2 regions of the Thermobacillus sp. genome follow, and region 1 is predicted to be linked to the other one. Evidence: predicted binding sites of a transcription regulator. Region 1 holds the regulator's gene; the other holds the start of a gene.
What was found. The regulator CtsR, encoded in region 1, represses protease genes until heat stress. The targets are predictions, from matches to a motif close to ATGGTCAATAAAGGTCAAACA.
Positions count from the first base shown of each region.

Region 2: a site for CtsR is predicted at 3,499-3,519, ahead of clpP (ATP-dependent Clp endopeptidase proteolytic subunit ClpP). Genes of this name have one in related genera too.

Region 1 covers NZ_QEWA01000016.1:1,782-8,599, reverse strand. The annotation lists gene ligA (NAD-dependent DNA ligase LigA) at 1-549, shown strand, start outside; gene C6W55_RS00790 (hypothetical protein) at 699-839, shown strand; gene C6W55_RS00785 (hypothetical protein) at 892-1,035, shown strand; gene C6W55_RS00780 (hypothetical protein) at 1,095-2,072, opposite strand; gene C6W55_RS00775 (DUF2512 family protein) at 2,302-2,640, shown strand; gene C6W55_RS00770 (hypothetical protein) at 2,695-2,877, shown strand; gene C6W55_RS00765 (hypothetical protein) at 2,929-3,621, shown strand; gene C6W55_RS00760 (CtsR family transcriptional regulator) at 3,801-4,265, shown strand; gene mcsA (protein-arginine kinase activator protein McsA) at 4,307-4,816, shown strand; gene mcsB (protein-arginine kinase McsB) at 4,846-5,922, shown strand; gene clpC (ATP-dependent protease ATP-binding subunit ClpC) at 5,926-6,818, shown strand, end outside.
Region 2 covers NZ_QEWA01000058.1:23,415-30,232, forward strand. The annotation lists gene C6W55_RS16480 (gluconeogenesis factor YvcK family protein) at 1-955, shown strand, start outside; gene whiA (DNA-binding protein WhiA) at 961-1,896, shown strand; gene C6W55_RS16490 (HPr family phosphocarrier protein) at 2,037-2,306, shown strand; gene sda (sporulation histidine kinase inhibitor Sda) at 2,448-2,657, opposite strand; gene clpP (ATP-dependent Clp endopeptidase proteolytic subunit ClpP) at 2,867-3,454, opposite strand; tRNA gene C6W55_RS16505 (tRNA-Arg) at 3,575-3,649, opposite strand; gene C6W55_RS16510 (sugar-binding transcriptional regulator) at 4,262-5,311, shown strand; gene gap (type I glyceraldehyde-3-phosphate dehydrogenase) at 5,417-6,421, shown strand; gene C6W55_RS16520 (phosphoglycerate kinase) at 6,521-6,818, shown strand, end outside.

The DNA of each region.
Region 1 (6,818 bases):
GAGCGCAAGGCGCAGAAGCTGCTGGACGCGATCGAGCAGTCGAAGGGGCGCGACCTCGCCTCCTTCCTGTTCGCGCTCGGCATCCCGAACACGGGCAAGGCGACGACGAAGATGCTGGCGGACCACTACGGCAGCCTGGACGCCGTCATGGCGGCTTCCGTGGAAGAGCTGCAGCAGCTGCCCGACGTCGGCGGGATCGTGGCGGAATCCATCGCCGGATTCTTCAACGACCCGCTCGTTCGCGAGAGCATCGCGCGGATGCGCAAAGCCGGCGTGAAGGCGGAGGCGGAGCGGCCGGCGGTCGTGCGGACCGACAGCGTCTTCAGCGGCAAGACGGTCGTGCTGACCGGGACGCTGTCGTCGATGACGCGGGACGAGGCGGCGAAGAAGCTGGAGGCGCTTGGCGCGAAAGTGTCCGGCAGCGTGTCGAAGAAGACCGACTACGTCATCGCCGGGGAAAGTGCCGGCAGCAAGCTGACGAAGGCGCGGGAGCTCGGCGTCACGGTCATCGACGACGAAGTGGAGTTTCTCAGGCTGCTTGGCGAATGAAGCTGTTGGGAAAGCGGACCGTTACCGGGCCGCTTATTCATTTGAAATAGGTGGCTGCCCTTCCACAAACTCCGCCGGTTCGGAACGCATAACGTTCCGAGCGCGGTGCAGATGCTAACGGCTGAATCCACCGAAAGGGGGTGCCGGCCGTGGCGAAGAAAAATCGCGCCAGCAAGGCGGACGTGCAGACGACGGACCTGAACCGACTGCCTGTCGATGATACGGAATTTGCAGGCGAGTACGCAGCGGAGCGGAACCGGAAGCAGAAGTCGAAGGCTGAAAAACAGTAAGGCGTTGTGACGAGGCCGGTGCCGGACTGCATGCATACGGAGGGGCTGCCGCATGGCGCATCAATGTTATTACTGCGAGAAGCCGGCCGACAGCGTCCACACGTTCACCGTATATGACGAAAACGGTGTCGAAGAACGGCAGGAAGTGCTGTGCAGCGAATGCTACGCGGAGTGGCTGGAATCGCTGAAGGGCTGACAATGAAAAATTGAGCGGGCCGATTCCCGAGACGGAATCGGCCCGTTTTTTTCAAGCGCTCAATGCACGGTCTCGTTCTCGACGATGAATTCGTCGATCAGACGGTTGCGGTACATAAGGGAGAGGTTGAGTCCGTCGTACTCTTTCTCCTTGTCCAGCTCCCGCATCAACACCGCCGCGATGGCGCCGGCGTCGTCGGCGTGCCGTCGTTCCCTGAAGTCGATGAATCCGGTCAGCCGCCGCTCCCGGATATCGACCGTCGCCGTGCCGATCGTCCGGTTGCCGTCCGCCTTCGAGCGGATTTCGTAGGTGAGCGTGTCGCCGTCGTCGCGGATCAGTTTGGCCGCAAAGTTGGCTTCTCCGCGCATGCCGGTCTTTTTCCCGTGCGAAGTCTTCGTTTCCGGCACTTCCTCATGCGTCAGCTCGACCGTCTCAAGCAGCTCGTCTTCGTGGCGGTGATCGATCAGGAATTCGTCGACCGAATCCTCGTCGAAGTCCGAAACGATCAGTTCCGTGACAAGCTCGATCTCGTCGTCATCCGGCAGGCTGCGCCAGCGGACGCTGCCCGTCACCTTGCCGTCATCCGCGCGCAGATGCGCTTCGGCGATCCACCTGCGTCTGTCGTCGTAAACGTGGTAGTGCAGGCGGTTGCGTTTTTTGCCCACCAGCACCAGTTCGTATTCCGCTTCCTGCCATTCGGGCTCATCGTCAGCGTCCTTCCAGGTGCCGACGAGTTCTTCGTCCTCTTCGTCAGCCATTACAATAAACTGATCGAACGGGCTGTACGTGACGAACACCTCGCAGGAAGCCGCGCCTACGGCAAGAACGAACGATTGGACGTAATCGTTGACATGTTCAAGCACCCGCCGCTTGTCCCGCGCGCGCAGCACATCGCGGTCGAGCTGGACGGATCCGGTCAGCCTTCCGCCTTCGCGATAGACAAGCGTCATCGTTCCGGCATAACGCCCGTCCACCAGGATGTCGTTCACTTCGCCCCCGGCCGTGCGCAGATCCGGACGCAGTTCGATCCGTTTCACGTCTGATACCTCCTTCACCGTAGCCTGATGCGGATAAACTTTCCGCAGGCGGCGCGAGAAAGGCGCCGACTTCGTCAGCATTCCCCGGCGGCGGGGCGGTTCATTCCACCGCATTGCAAGCGGCCGGTCATGTCACGGGTGCCGGAATATTCCGCTGCTTAAGTACGGGGCGCTGCGGCACACTAGCTCTGTGCAGCTGCAGCAATGGCCCGCGAGGAGGGTGAAAGCCGTGAAATTTCTGTTCAAATGGGTGTTGAACGGGATCATCGTCACGCTGATGCTGGCCTGGTATGCGGACGTGACGTATCTGACCGCCTTTATCGCCGCTTCGCTGCTTACGGTTGTCGCGTTCCTGATCGGCGACATGGTGCTGTTGCCGAGCACGAACAACGCGGTGGCGACCATTTCCGATTTCCTGCTGGCCGCCGTTTATCTCGGCGTGGTCAGGTATTTCTACGATTTGAATCTGAGTTTCGGCGAAATCATCATCATATCGGCGCTGGTCGCCTGGGCCGAGTGGCTGTATCATCGCTACATTCTCGGCCAGAAACTGGACGTTGCGGGATAAAAACAAAGCGGGCGATCCGCTAAGTACAACCCACAAGGCAAGGAGGTCCGAATCGTGAGCCGGCTGAACGATTATGTCGAGAATCACGAGAATCTCGACAAGCTGAACGTCATTCTGAAGCATTACGGCGTAAGCGCCGAATTCGTCGCGCATACGCTGTCTGAAGGGTTCGAGCAGGACAAGGAATTGCCGAAAGAGCTCATCGAGGACATGAAACAGTTCTGCGCCATGATGTGACGAAGCGGCGGCCGACGGACGGGAAAAGATGGTGAAGGGAGGTTCCGGCGCGTGAAGAGGATCACCATCAGGCACGCATGCGCGTCCATCCTGACGGCGCTGTTGACGGCGCTGGTGTTGTCGGGATGCGCGGGAGGCGGAAATGGCTATGATGACAGGATCGGCTCATACGGCACCGGTTACGGATCGAACGGCAACCGGCTGTTCGAGCGGGATGACCCGGACCGGATGACGAGGCGCGGCAATGCGGATCATTCTGATCAGGTCAAGGGGCTGAACAAGGCTCAGACCGCCGAAAACGGCGGACGCAGCGGCATGTTCGGCAGCGAAGATGAATTCAACGGCAGCCGCGACGGCGGCGGCGCAGGCTGGTTCGGCGCCGGCACGTTCAGCGGACGGATGAAGGACAGCGACAAGCTCGATGATACCCGAAGCTTCCGCATCGGCAACGGGTACGACGGCATCACCTCCGACGGCGCCGGCACGTCCGACCCCAAAGGCGCGCCTGTCCGCGCGGGAAACGGGGGAGGCGTCGAGCTTCAGCTCGGCGGCATCCGGATCACGAGCGGGGATGCGGCTTCCGCAAGGGAAGCCAGAGACGGCAGCCGGGTGCTGCGGGTGACGAGTCCGGTGGCCCGCAAAGCGCTTGAGCGGCTGAGCCGCAACCTGTCGTCCGGCCAATTGTCGGCCAGAGCCGACGTCATCGCGAACGATCTCCGCATCGTGCTGAAGGATGCGCGCTGAAGGCGAACCGGCCGGCAAGGCATTCGGCCGGTTCGGTTCGTACATAATGAAATCGTGCCGGTTGGAACGCTTGACGGCGTTGAAAAATCAGGTATAATAAAGTTAAGGTCAAAGAAAGTCAAAGTCAGAATCAAGGAACGTCTGTCAATCCGGCCGGCCATTGACTGGAGGGTATGACCATGCGCAATATTACCGACCTCATTGAGCAGTATCTGAAACAGATGATCCGGGAAAGTGCGGAAGGCACCGTCGAGATTCAGCGCAATGAACTGGCGGACAAGTTCTCGTGCGTGCCGTCGCAGATCAATTACGTGATCGCCACCCGGTTCACGCTGGAGCGGGGCTACCTGGTCGAGAGCAAGCGGGGCGGCGGCGGTTACATTCGCATCCGGAAGCTGGAGCTGCCGGATTGCCAGCCGATCCACGAGCATGTGCTGCGCACGATCGGCAACCGCATCGACCAATCCGCGGCCGAAGGGCTGATCTATCAGCTGGCGGAAGCGAAGCTGCTGGACGGGCGCGAGGTGCAGCTGCTCAAAGCGGCCGTCTCCCGGGAGACGCTCGCGGTCAATCTGCCGCTGCGGGACGAGATCCGGGCGCGGCTGCTCAAGGCGATGCTGATTGCGCTGCTTGTTGAAAGTTAATCCTGCATATTGATAAGGAAGGTTCGAAAGGAGGCCGCCCCATGCTGTGTCAAGATTGCGGGAAACGCCCGGCGACGCTTCATTTTACGAAGATCGTCAACGGCGAGAAGTCGGAGTTTCATTTCTGCGAGTCATGCGCGCGCGAGCGCGGGGAGATGATACCGGGCACGGCGAACGGTTTCTCCATCCACAGCCTGCTGTCCGGCTTGCTCGACTTCGAACCGCCAGGCGGCGGACAAGCCGCGCAGCCGCTCCGGTGCGAGACATGCGGGCTGACGTACAGCCAGTTCAGCAAGATCGGACGCTTCGGATGCAGCGACTGTTATCGTTTCTTCGACGGCAAGCTGGATCCGCTGTTCAAACGGGTGCACGGCAATACGGTCCATGTCGGCAAAGTGCCGCAGCGGACCGGCAGCCTGATCCGCTCCAGGCGGGAGATCGACCGGCTCAAGCGGGATTTGCAGGAGCGCATCGCCCGCGAAGATTTCGAGAGCGCGGCGCGCATTCGCGACCGGATCCGTGAACTTGAGCGCAGGCTGGCGGACGGTTGAAGCCGGGTACAAGGAAGGAGGGGTCTCGGGTGGACAAACGTCGTTTTGCGCGTGAAGCGCTCAGCGAGTGGATGCGGCACGGAGGACCGGATTCCGACATCGTCATCAGCAGCAGGGTGCGGATCGCGCGCAACCTGAGCGGGCATCCGTTCCCGATGCTGGCGACGAACCAGCAGGCGCGGGAAGTGATGGAGAAGCTGACCGGCGTCGTCCGGGCGGGCAAATTGGATGAAGTCGGAAAGTTTGATATTTTTATATTGAATGATCTCAGCGAGCTGGAGAAACAGGTGCTGGTCGAGAAACATTTGATCAGCCCGGCGCTGGCGAACGAATCGCGCTGCGGGGCGCTGATCCTCGATCGCACCGAATCGGTCAGCATCATGGTGAACGAAGAAGACCATCTTCGCATCCAATGCCTGTATCCGGGCTTCCAGGTGAAGGAAGCATGGACCAAAGCCAGCCGGATTGACGACAGGTTCGAGGAAGCGGTCGATTACGCGTTCGACGAGAAGCGGGGGTACCTGACGAGCTGCCCGACGAACGTCGGGACGGGCATCCGCGCATCCGTGATGATGCATCTGCCCGCGCTCGTCATGACGCAGCAGATCAACCGCATCCTGCCGGCCGTGACGCAGGTCGGTCTTGCGGTGCGCGGCATATACGGTGAAGGCAGCGAGGCGCTCGGCAACCTGTTCCAGATCTCGAACCAGATTACGCTCGGGCAGTCGGAAGAAGAGATTATCGACAATCTCCACAACGTGGCCCGGCAAATTCTCGAACACGAGAAAGCGGCGCGCAAGCGTCTGCTCGCCGAATCCCGCGTAAGGCTTCAGGACCGGGTGTGCCGTTCCTTCGGCATTCTCTGCCACGCGGCCGTCATCGACTCGAAGGAGGCGGCGCAGCGGCTGTCCGACGTGCGGCTCGGCGTCGACCTCGGGCTCATCCCGAATGTGCCGCCTGCGGTGATGAATGAACTTCTGGTGAAAACGCAGCCCGCTTTTCTGCAGCAGACGTTCAACGAGACGATGAGTCCGGATCAGCGGGACATCCGCCGCGCGGAGATGATTCGGGAACATTTCAAAACATTCAAGCATGGAGGTGCATGAGGCATGATGTTCGGAAGATTTACCGAGCGCGCGCAGAAGGTTCTCGCGCTGGCGCAGGAAGAAGCGGTTCGTCTCGGTCACAACAACATCGGAACGGAACATATATTGCTGGGATTGATCCGGGAAGGGGAAGGCATTGCCGCGAAGGCGCTGACGGCGCTCGGTCTCGGCCTGGAGAAGATCCAGGACGAAGTGGAGTCGCTGATCGGACGCGGCCAGGAGCAGCCAGCCAACATCGCGTACACGCCGCGGGCGAAGAAAGTGATCGAGCTGTCGATGGACGAAGCGCGCAAGCTGGGCCATACGTACGTCGGCACGGAACATATCCTGCTCGGCCTCATCCGGGAAGGCGAAGGCGTCGCGGCGCGCGTGCTGAACAATCTGGGCATCAGCCTGAACAAGGCGCGCCAGCAGGTGCTGCAACTGCTCGGCAGCAGCGAGGCGATCTCGAGCAGCCACGGGGCGCCGACGAACGTCAATACGCCGACGCTGGATGGCCTCGCCCGCGACCTGACGGCGGCGGCCCGCGACGGCAACCTCGACCCGGTGATCGGCCGGAGCAAGGAGATCGAGCGGGTCATCCAGGTGCTCAGCCGCCGGACGAAGAACAACCCGGTGCTGATCGGTGAGCCGGGCGTCGGCAAGACGGCGATCGCCGAAGGGCTGGCGCAGCGCATCGTGGCGAACGAAATTCCGGAGACGCTGCGCGACAAGCGCGTCATGACGCTGGACATGGGTTCGGTCGTCGCCGGCACGAAGTACCGCGGCGAATTCGAAGACCGGCTGAAGAAGATCATGGATGAGATCCGCCAGGCCGGCAACATCATCCTGTTCATCGACGAGCTGCACACGCTGATCGGCGCCGGCGGCGCCGAAGGCGCGATCGACGCGTCGAA
Region 2 (6,818 bases), on a different contig from region 1:
GAAAGTCGTCGTCATCGGCGGCGGCACCGGGCTGTCCGTCATGCTGCGCGGCTTGAAGGAGAAGCCGCTCGATCTGACGGCCATCGTCACGGTTGCCGATGACGGAGGCAGTTCCGGCGTCCTGCGCCAGGAGCTGCAGATTCCGCCGCCGGGTGACATCCGCAATGTGCTGATGGCGCTCGCGAATGTGGAGCCGCTGCTCTCGCGGCTGCTCCGCTACCGTTTTCCCGCCGGCAGCGGATTGGCCGGCCACAGCTTGGGCAACCTGATGTTGGCGGCGATGACCGATATCGCCGGCGATTTCGTCACAGGCGTGCGCGAGCTGAGCCAGGTGCTCGCCGTGCGCGGCCGGGTGCTGCCCGCCGCCGCGCAGGGCACCGTGCTGAAGGCGGTCATGGAAGACGGCAGCATCGTCGTCGGCGAATCGCAGATTCCGAAAGCCCGCGGCAGAATCCGCCGCGTTATGATTGAACCGCCCGGGGTCGAGCCGCTACCGGAGGCGGTGGAGGCGATCCGCGAGGCGGATTGCATCCTGATCGGCCCGGGAAGCCTGTATACGAGCATCATGCCGAATCTGCTCGTGAAGGGACTTGCGGAAGCCATCGTCGCTTCCGATGCCATGAAATTGTTCATTTGCAACGTCATGACCCAGCCGGGCGAGACGGACGGTTACACGGTGAGCGACCATCTCGACGCCATTGAGGCGCATGTCGGCGCGCCGCTCTTCCACGGGGTCATCGTGAACAACGGCGAGATTCCGCCGGATGTGCTGTCCAAGTATGCGGAGGAAGGCGCCTCGGTCGTCGTCTGCGACGAAGAGGAGCTGCGGCGGCGGGGCATCCGCGTCATCGCGGATCGGCTGATCAAGGTGCAGACCTATCTGCGGCACGACGCCGCGAGGCTCAGCCATCACATCGAGCGGCTGGTTCAAGATTGGATATCCGGGAAGAGGTGATGCGGATGTCTTTCGCGGCCCAGACCAAGAAAGAACTGACGATGATCGAATCTGCGCCTTGCTGCGAACTGGCGGAGCTCTCGGCTCTCATCCGGATGAACGGTACGGTGCAGGTGTCGAATCGGAAGGTTGTGCTGGATGTCTCGACGGAGAACGCGGCGATCGCGCGGCGCATTTTCACCCTGCTCAAGCGCCGGTTCGGTATTCAGGCCGAGCTGCTGGTGCGGAAGAAAATGCGGCTGAAAAAGAACAACGTATACATCGTCCGCGTTCCGACGATGGTGGAGGAAATTCTGTCCAAGCTCGCCATCGTGTCGGAAGGGTTCGTGTTCCGCCAGGGAATCGACAAGAACATCGTGCGCAAGGCATGCTGCAAGCGCTCCTACCTGCGCGGCGCGTTTCTGGCCGGGGGATCCGTCAACGACCCGGAAGGTTCGTCCTATCACCTGGAGATCGCGACACAGTACGAGGAGCATTGCCGGGCGCTGGTGGAACTGGCGAACAAATATCGGCTCAACGCGCGCTGCATCGAACGGAAGAAGGGTTTTATTTTCTACATCAAAGAAGGGGAGAAGATCATCGAGCTCCTGGGCATCATCGGCGCGCACCAGGCGCTCTTCAAGTTTGAGGACGTGCGGATCATGCGCGACATGCGCAATTCGGTGAACCGGATCGTCAACTGCGAGACGGCCAATCTGAACAAGACGATCGGCGCGGCGGTCCGCCAGATCGAAAACATCAAGCTGCTGCAGAAGGTGATCGGCCTCGAAAATCTGCCCGAGAAGCTGCGCGAAGTGGCGGAAGTGCGGCTTGCCCATCCGGACATCAACCTGAAGGAAGTGGGCGACCTGCTGAAGGGCAATGTCAGCAAGTCGGGGGTCAATCACCGGCTGCGGAAAATCGACGAATTGGCCGAAAAAATCCGGAACGGCACGCTCTGACGGCGCAAACCTAGTCTGCCGCGCCCAATAATGTTATAATACTTGCATGATCTATGGGCCTCCGCAGGCACGGGAAGGTGCGCTTGTGAGGAGCGAGCCGAGCATCGGGCCGATAATTTCTGGACAGGGGGAAAAAGTGCATGATCAAGCAACCGGTGGTCGTTCGTCTGAAGACGGGCCTTCACGCACGGCCGGCTGCGCTTTTCGTACAGGAAGCGAACAAATTCTCAGCTGAAATCTTCGTGGAGAAGGACGACAAAAAAGTAAACGCGAAGTCCATCATGGGCATCATGAGCCTCGCGATCAGTTCGGGCACGGAGGTTACCATCAGTGCGGACGGTTCCGACGCAGAACAGGCTGTAAACGCTTTAGTCCAACTGGTCAGCAAGGAAGAGCTGGAAAACCAGTAACGGGGCTTGAAAGGACAAAAGGGGCGGATCCCGGCGGATCCGTCCCTTTGCCTTGTTAACGGGGTGTCGAAAGAAGCAAGCCGGACGGCGCAACCGCCGACCGGCCCAATAAAGACAAAAACTGCCGGATCGGCAGCCAGATCAGAGAGAGGTTTTCGGGTCCAGATTGCGCGAACGAATCGCTTCTTCGATCAATTGAATGAATTCGGCAGACAATCCCATCGCGACAGCTTCGTGGTACACTTCGAGCAGATGCTCGTCCGTGAGCGGCCGAAGCAGGATCATCTTGTCGTGCACTATGGGATATTCGCCGTCAGGCAGAGTGGTGTGCGTCGATCGCGTGGCTGCCACGTTGATCACTCCATCCAAATTTCTCAGAACTCGCCTTCATTTGTAGGAATTTGGAACTTGCTGTGTCTTTATCATAACACGGTTTTCGTTTGGAGTGGTTTGCCATTCACACATGCAAATTGTGGTTGACAAATGTAAGGATTTGTGATATTAAGACAAAAACATCCGCCGTCCGGGCGGATGTTTTTGTAATTAAAGCAATGCGCGGATTATACACGCTCGATGACTTTGTCCACAAGGCCGTAGTTCTTCGCTTCTTCAGCGCTCATGAAGTAGTCGCGGTCCGTATCTTTTTCGATCCGCTCCAGCGGCTGGCCGGTCCGCTCGGAGAGAATCTTGTTCAGCTTGTCGCGCATCTTCAGAATCCGGCGGGCACGGATTTCGATGTCGCTGGCTTGTCCTTCGGCTCCGCCGAGCGGCTGGTGAATCATCACTTCGCTGTTCGGCAGGGCGTAACGCTTGCCCGGAGCGCCCGCAGCCAGCAGGAACGCGCCCATCGAAGCCGCCATGCCGACGCAGATCGTCGAGACGTCCGGCTTGATGTACTGCATCGTGTCGTAGATCGCCATGCCGGCCGTGATGGAACCGCCCGGGCTGTTGATGTACAGATGGATGTCCTTCTCCGGATCGTCGGCGGCCAGGAACAGCATCTGGGCGATCACCGAATTGGCGACGACATCGTTGATGCCGGTGCCGAGGAAGATGATGCGGTCCTTGAGCAGGCGGGAGTAAATGTCGTAGGCGCGCTCGCCGCGGTTGGTCTGCTCGATCACCATCGGAACGAAATTCATGTCCATGTCGGAATCCTCCTTCTGCCCTTATGATACTCGATCTCTCGACAAAAGTCAAAAAAGGTCAAAAAAGTGGTGCAAAAAAGCGGCTCTGCCCGAATGGTGAAAGCCGCTTGCTGCGTTGTATGGCGCGCCCGCCAGGAATCGAACCTAGATCTCAGGCTCCGGAGGCCTGCGTCATATCCATTGGACCACGGGCGCATGATGTCAACGATAACAGCGAAAATCATTATAGGATACACGGGATGAAAAAGCAAGTGCGCGGCAAAAAAAAGTTGCGGGTAACGGCTGGAAATGCGGAGGGATTAGCGGGGAAAACGGCGGGGTTGCGGCGGGGCATCGGCGGAATTGCGGCGATCCGGCTGGGCGGATTAGCGGAACGAGGTTCCGTTAGAGGTGGGTTGGTGGCGTGTCGGCGGTGGCGCTAACGGAATGTGGTTCCGTTAGCGGACTGGCGGACATGCTGAAGCGGGGGTTCGTGCCGCGCTAACGGCACAAAACACCGTTAATTGGCCGCCGGATCGGGTGCAGGTTCGAATTAACGGCACGAGATGCCGTTAAAGACGGTCGTTGACCCGGCAAGGAGGGGCAAAGCGGCTATTAACGGCACGAAATGCCGTTAATCGGCTGCCGGACCGGGATTGAGCACGCATTAACGGCACGAGGTGCCGTTAATAATGATCGTTGGCAAAACCGTCGACCGTAGATGCCGATCGCTCTTGCGCATCGTGAAAAAGTTGGTTACAATGAAAGTGGGACTTAGAACGTTCATCCGGGATAAAATGCGTCCAACTGGATGGAGTGAGGTGCGCGATGCGCGAGTGGATTGAGTTGCAGCAGCGCCTTGTTCCGGATCTGCTTGAAGTCATGGCGAAGCGCTATGTCATTCTGAGTCAGGTGATGAAGTCGGAGTCCATCGGCCGCCGCGCACTGGCGGCTGCCTTGTCCATGACGGAGCGAACGCTCCGGGCGGAGGCCGATTTCCTGAAAGCGCAGGGTCTGCTCGAGGCGAACGCGGCGGGCATGCGCATCACAGACGCCGGCCGGCGGCTGGTCGAGTCGCTGGCGCCGTTCATGAGCGAGCTGTCCGGCCTGTCGGAGCTCGAACGGCTGATCCGCGATCATTTCCGGCTCCGGGAAGTGATCGTTGTGCCGGGTGATGCGGATGAGGTGCGGGAGACGAAGCGGGAGCTCGGCCGGGCGGCCGGGCGGGTGCTGATCCGGTCGCTTCAGGGCGGCGACGTGGTCGCCGTGACCGGCGGCACGACGCTGGCGGCGCTCGCGGAAACAATCACGGTGGATCAGCCGCTGAAGGGCGTGCTGTTCGTGCCGGCCCGGGGCGGCTTCGGCGAGAGCATGGACTACCAGGCGAACACGATCGCCTCGACGCTGGCGAAGCGCACCGGCGCCGCGTACCGGCTGCTGCACGTGCCGGACCATCTCAGCGAGGACGCGTACCAATCGCTCATGCATGAGCCGAACGTGCGGGAAATGGTAGAAGTGATTCGCAAATCCCGTATTGTGGTACACGGGATCGGAGACGCTATGGTCATGGCGCGCCGGCGCAAGGTGGATGCGCGGACGATGGATGCGATGCGCGCGGAAGGCGCGCTGGCGGAAGCGCTCGGCTACTACTTCGACAAGAGCGGAACCGTCATCCACCGCATGTCGACCGTCGGCCTCCGACTCGATGATCTGGAGACGGCTGAGCACGTCATCGCCGTGGCAGGCGGCAGCAGCAAAGGAGAAGCGATCGCCGCGGTGCTGCGGTACGGCCAGGACGACGTGCTCGTGACGGATGAGGGCGCGGCCCGGCGGCTGGAAGCGATCATCCGGCAGGAACGGCAGCAGGCAGACTGCTGAATGGCATCTGAATCAAGGCATGCAAGGTTATCCTGACGCAGGGCGCTGCCCGCGGGCGAGCGCCGCGTCTTGCGATATAAGCAAGATTACAAGGAGGATGTAACCATGGTGAAAGTAGGCATCAACGGTTTCGGCCGCATCGGACGCAACGTGTTCCGCGCAGCGCTGAACAACCCGAACGTGGAAGTCGTCGCAATCAACGACCTGACGGACACGAAGACGCTGGCGCATCTGCTCAAGTACGACACGACGCATGGCACGCTGAACGCAACAGTCGAAGCGAAGGAAGGCGCAATCGTCGTCAATGGCAAGGAGATCAAGGTCTTCTCCGAGCGCGATCCCGGCGCACTGCCGTGGGGTGAGTACGGCGTTGAAATCGTCGTCGAGTCGACGGGCATCTTCACCGCGAAGGAAAAAGCCGAAGCTCACCTGAAAGGCGGCGCGAAGAAGGTCATCATCTCCGCGCCGGCAACGAACGAAGACATCACGATCGTCATGGGCGTCAACGAAGACAAATACGATCCGAAGGCGCACACGATCATCTCCAACGCATCCTGCACGACGAACTGTCTCGCGCCGTTCGCAAAAGTGCTGAACGAGAAGTTCGGCATCGTCAAAGGCATGATGACGACGGTTCACTCCTACACGAACGACCAGCAAGTGCTTGACCTGCCGCACAAGGACCTGCGCCGTGCGCGCGCCGCTGCGGAGAACATCATCCCGTCCACGACGGGCGCCGCGAAAGCCGTTGCGCTCGTGCTGCCGGAGCTGAAAGGCAAGCTGAACGGCATGGCCATGCGTGTGCCGACGCCGAACGTATCCGTTACGGACCTCGTCGCCGAACTGAAGGTCAATGTCACGGTCGAGGAAGTAAACAAGGCGCTGAAGGAAGCCGCCGAAGGTCCGCTGAAAGGCATTCTCGCATACTCCGAAGAGCCGCTCGTTTCGTCGGACTACAAAGGCAACCCGCATTCCTCGATCATCGACGCCCTGTCCACGATGGTCGTCGAAGGCAACATGGTCAAGGTCGTCTCCTGGTACGACAACGAATGGGGTTACTCGAACCGCGTCGTAGACCTGGCTGCCTACATCGCCAGCAAAGGGCTGTAATATACGGAATCCGTCGGTTCAAGAGGAGCAGCAGCTGCTGTCTCCTCTTGGCGCGCGTATAGGAGACGCCCTGCGGGGCAATTACGAGGAGGAGCCTTCATGAGCAAAAAGAGCGTCAGAGATGTAGACGTCGCCGGCAAGCGCGTATTCGTGCGCGTCGACTTCAACGTGCCGGTCGAGAACGGAGCCATTACGGACGATACCCGGATCCGGGAGACGCTGCCGACGATCCAATACCTGGTCGAGCGGGGCGCGAAAGTGATTCTGGCGAGCCACATGGGCCGGCCGAAAGGGCAAGTGGTTGAAGAGCTGCGCCTCAATCTGCAGGCCAAGCGGCTGAGCGAACTGCTCGGCGGCAAGCCGGTCGCCAAGGCCGACGATTCGATCGGCGAAGCGG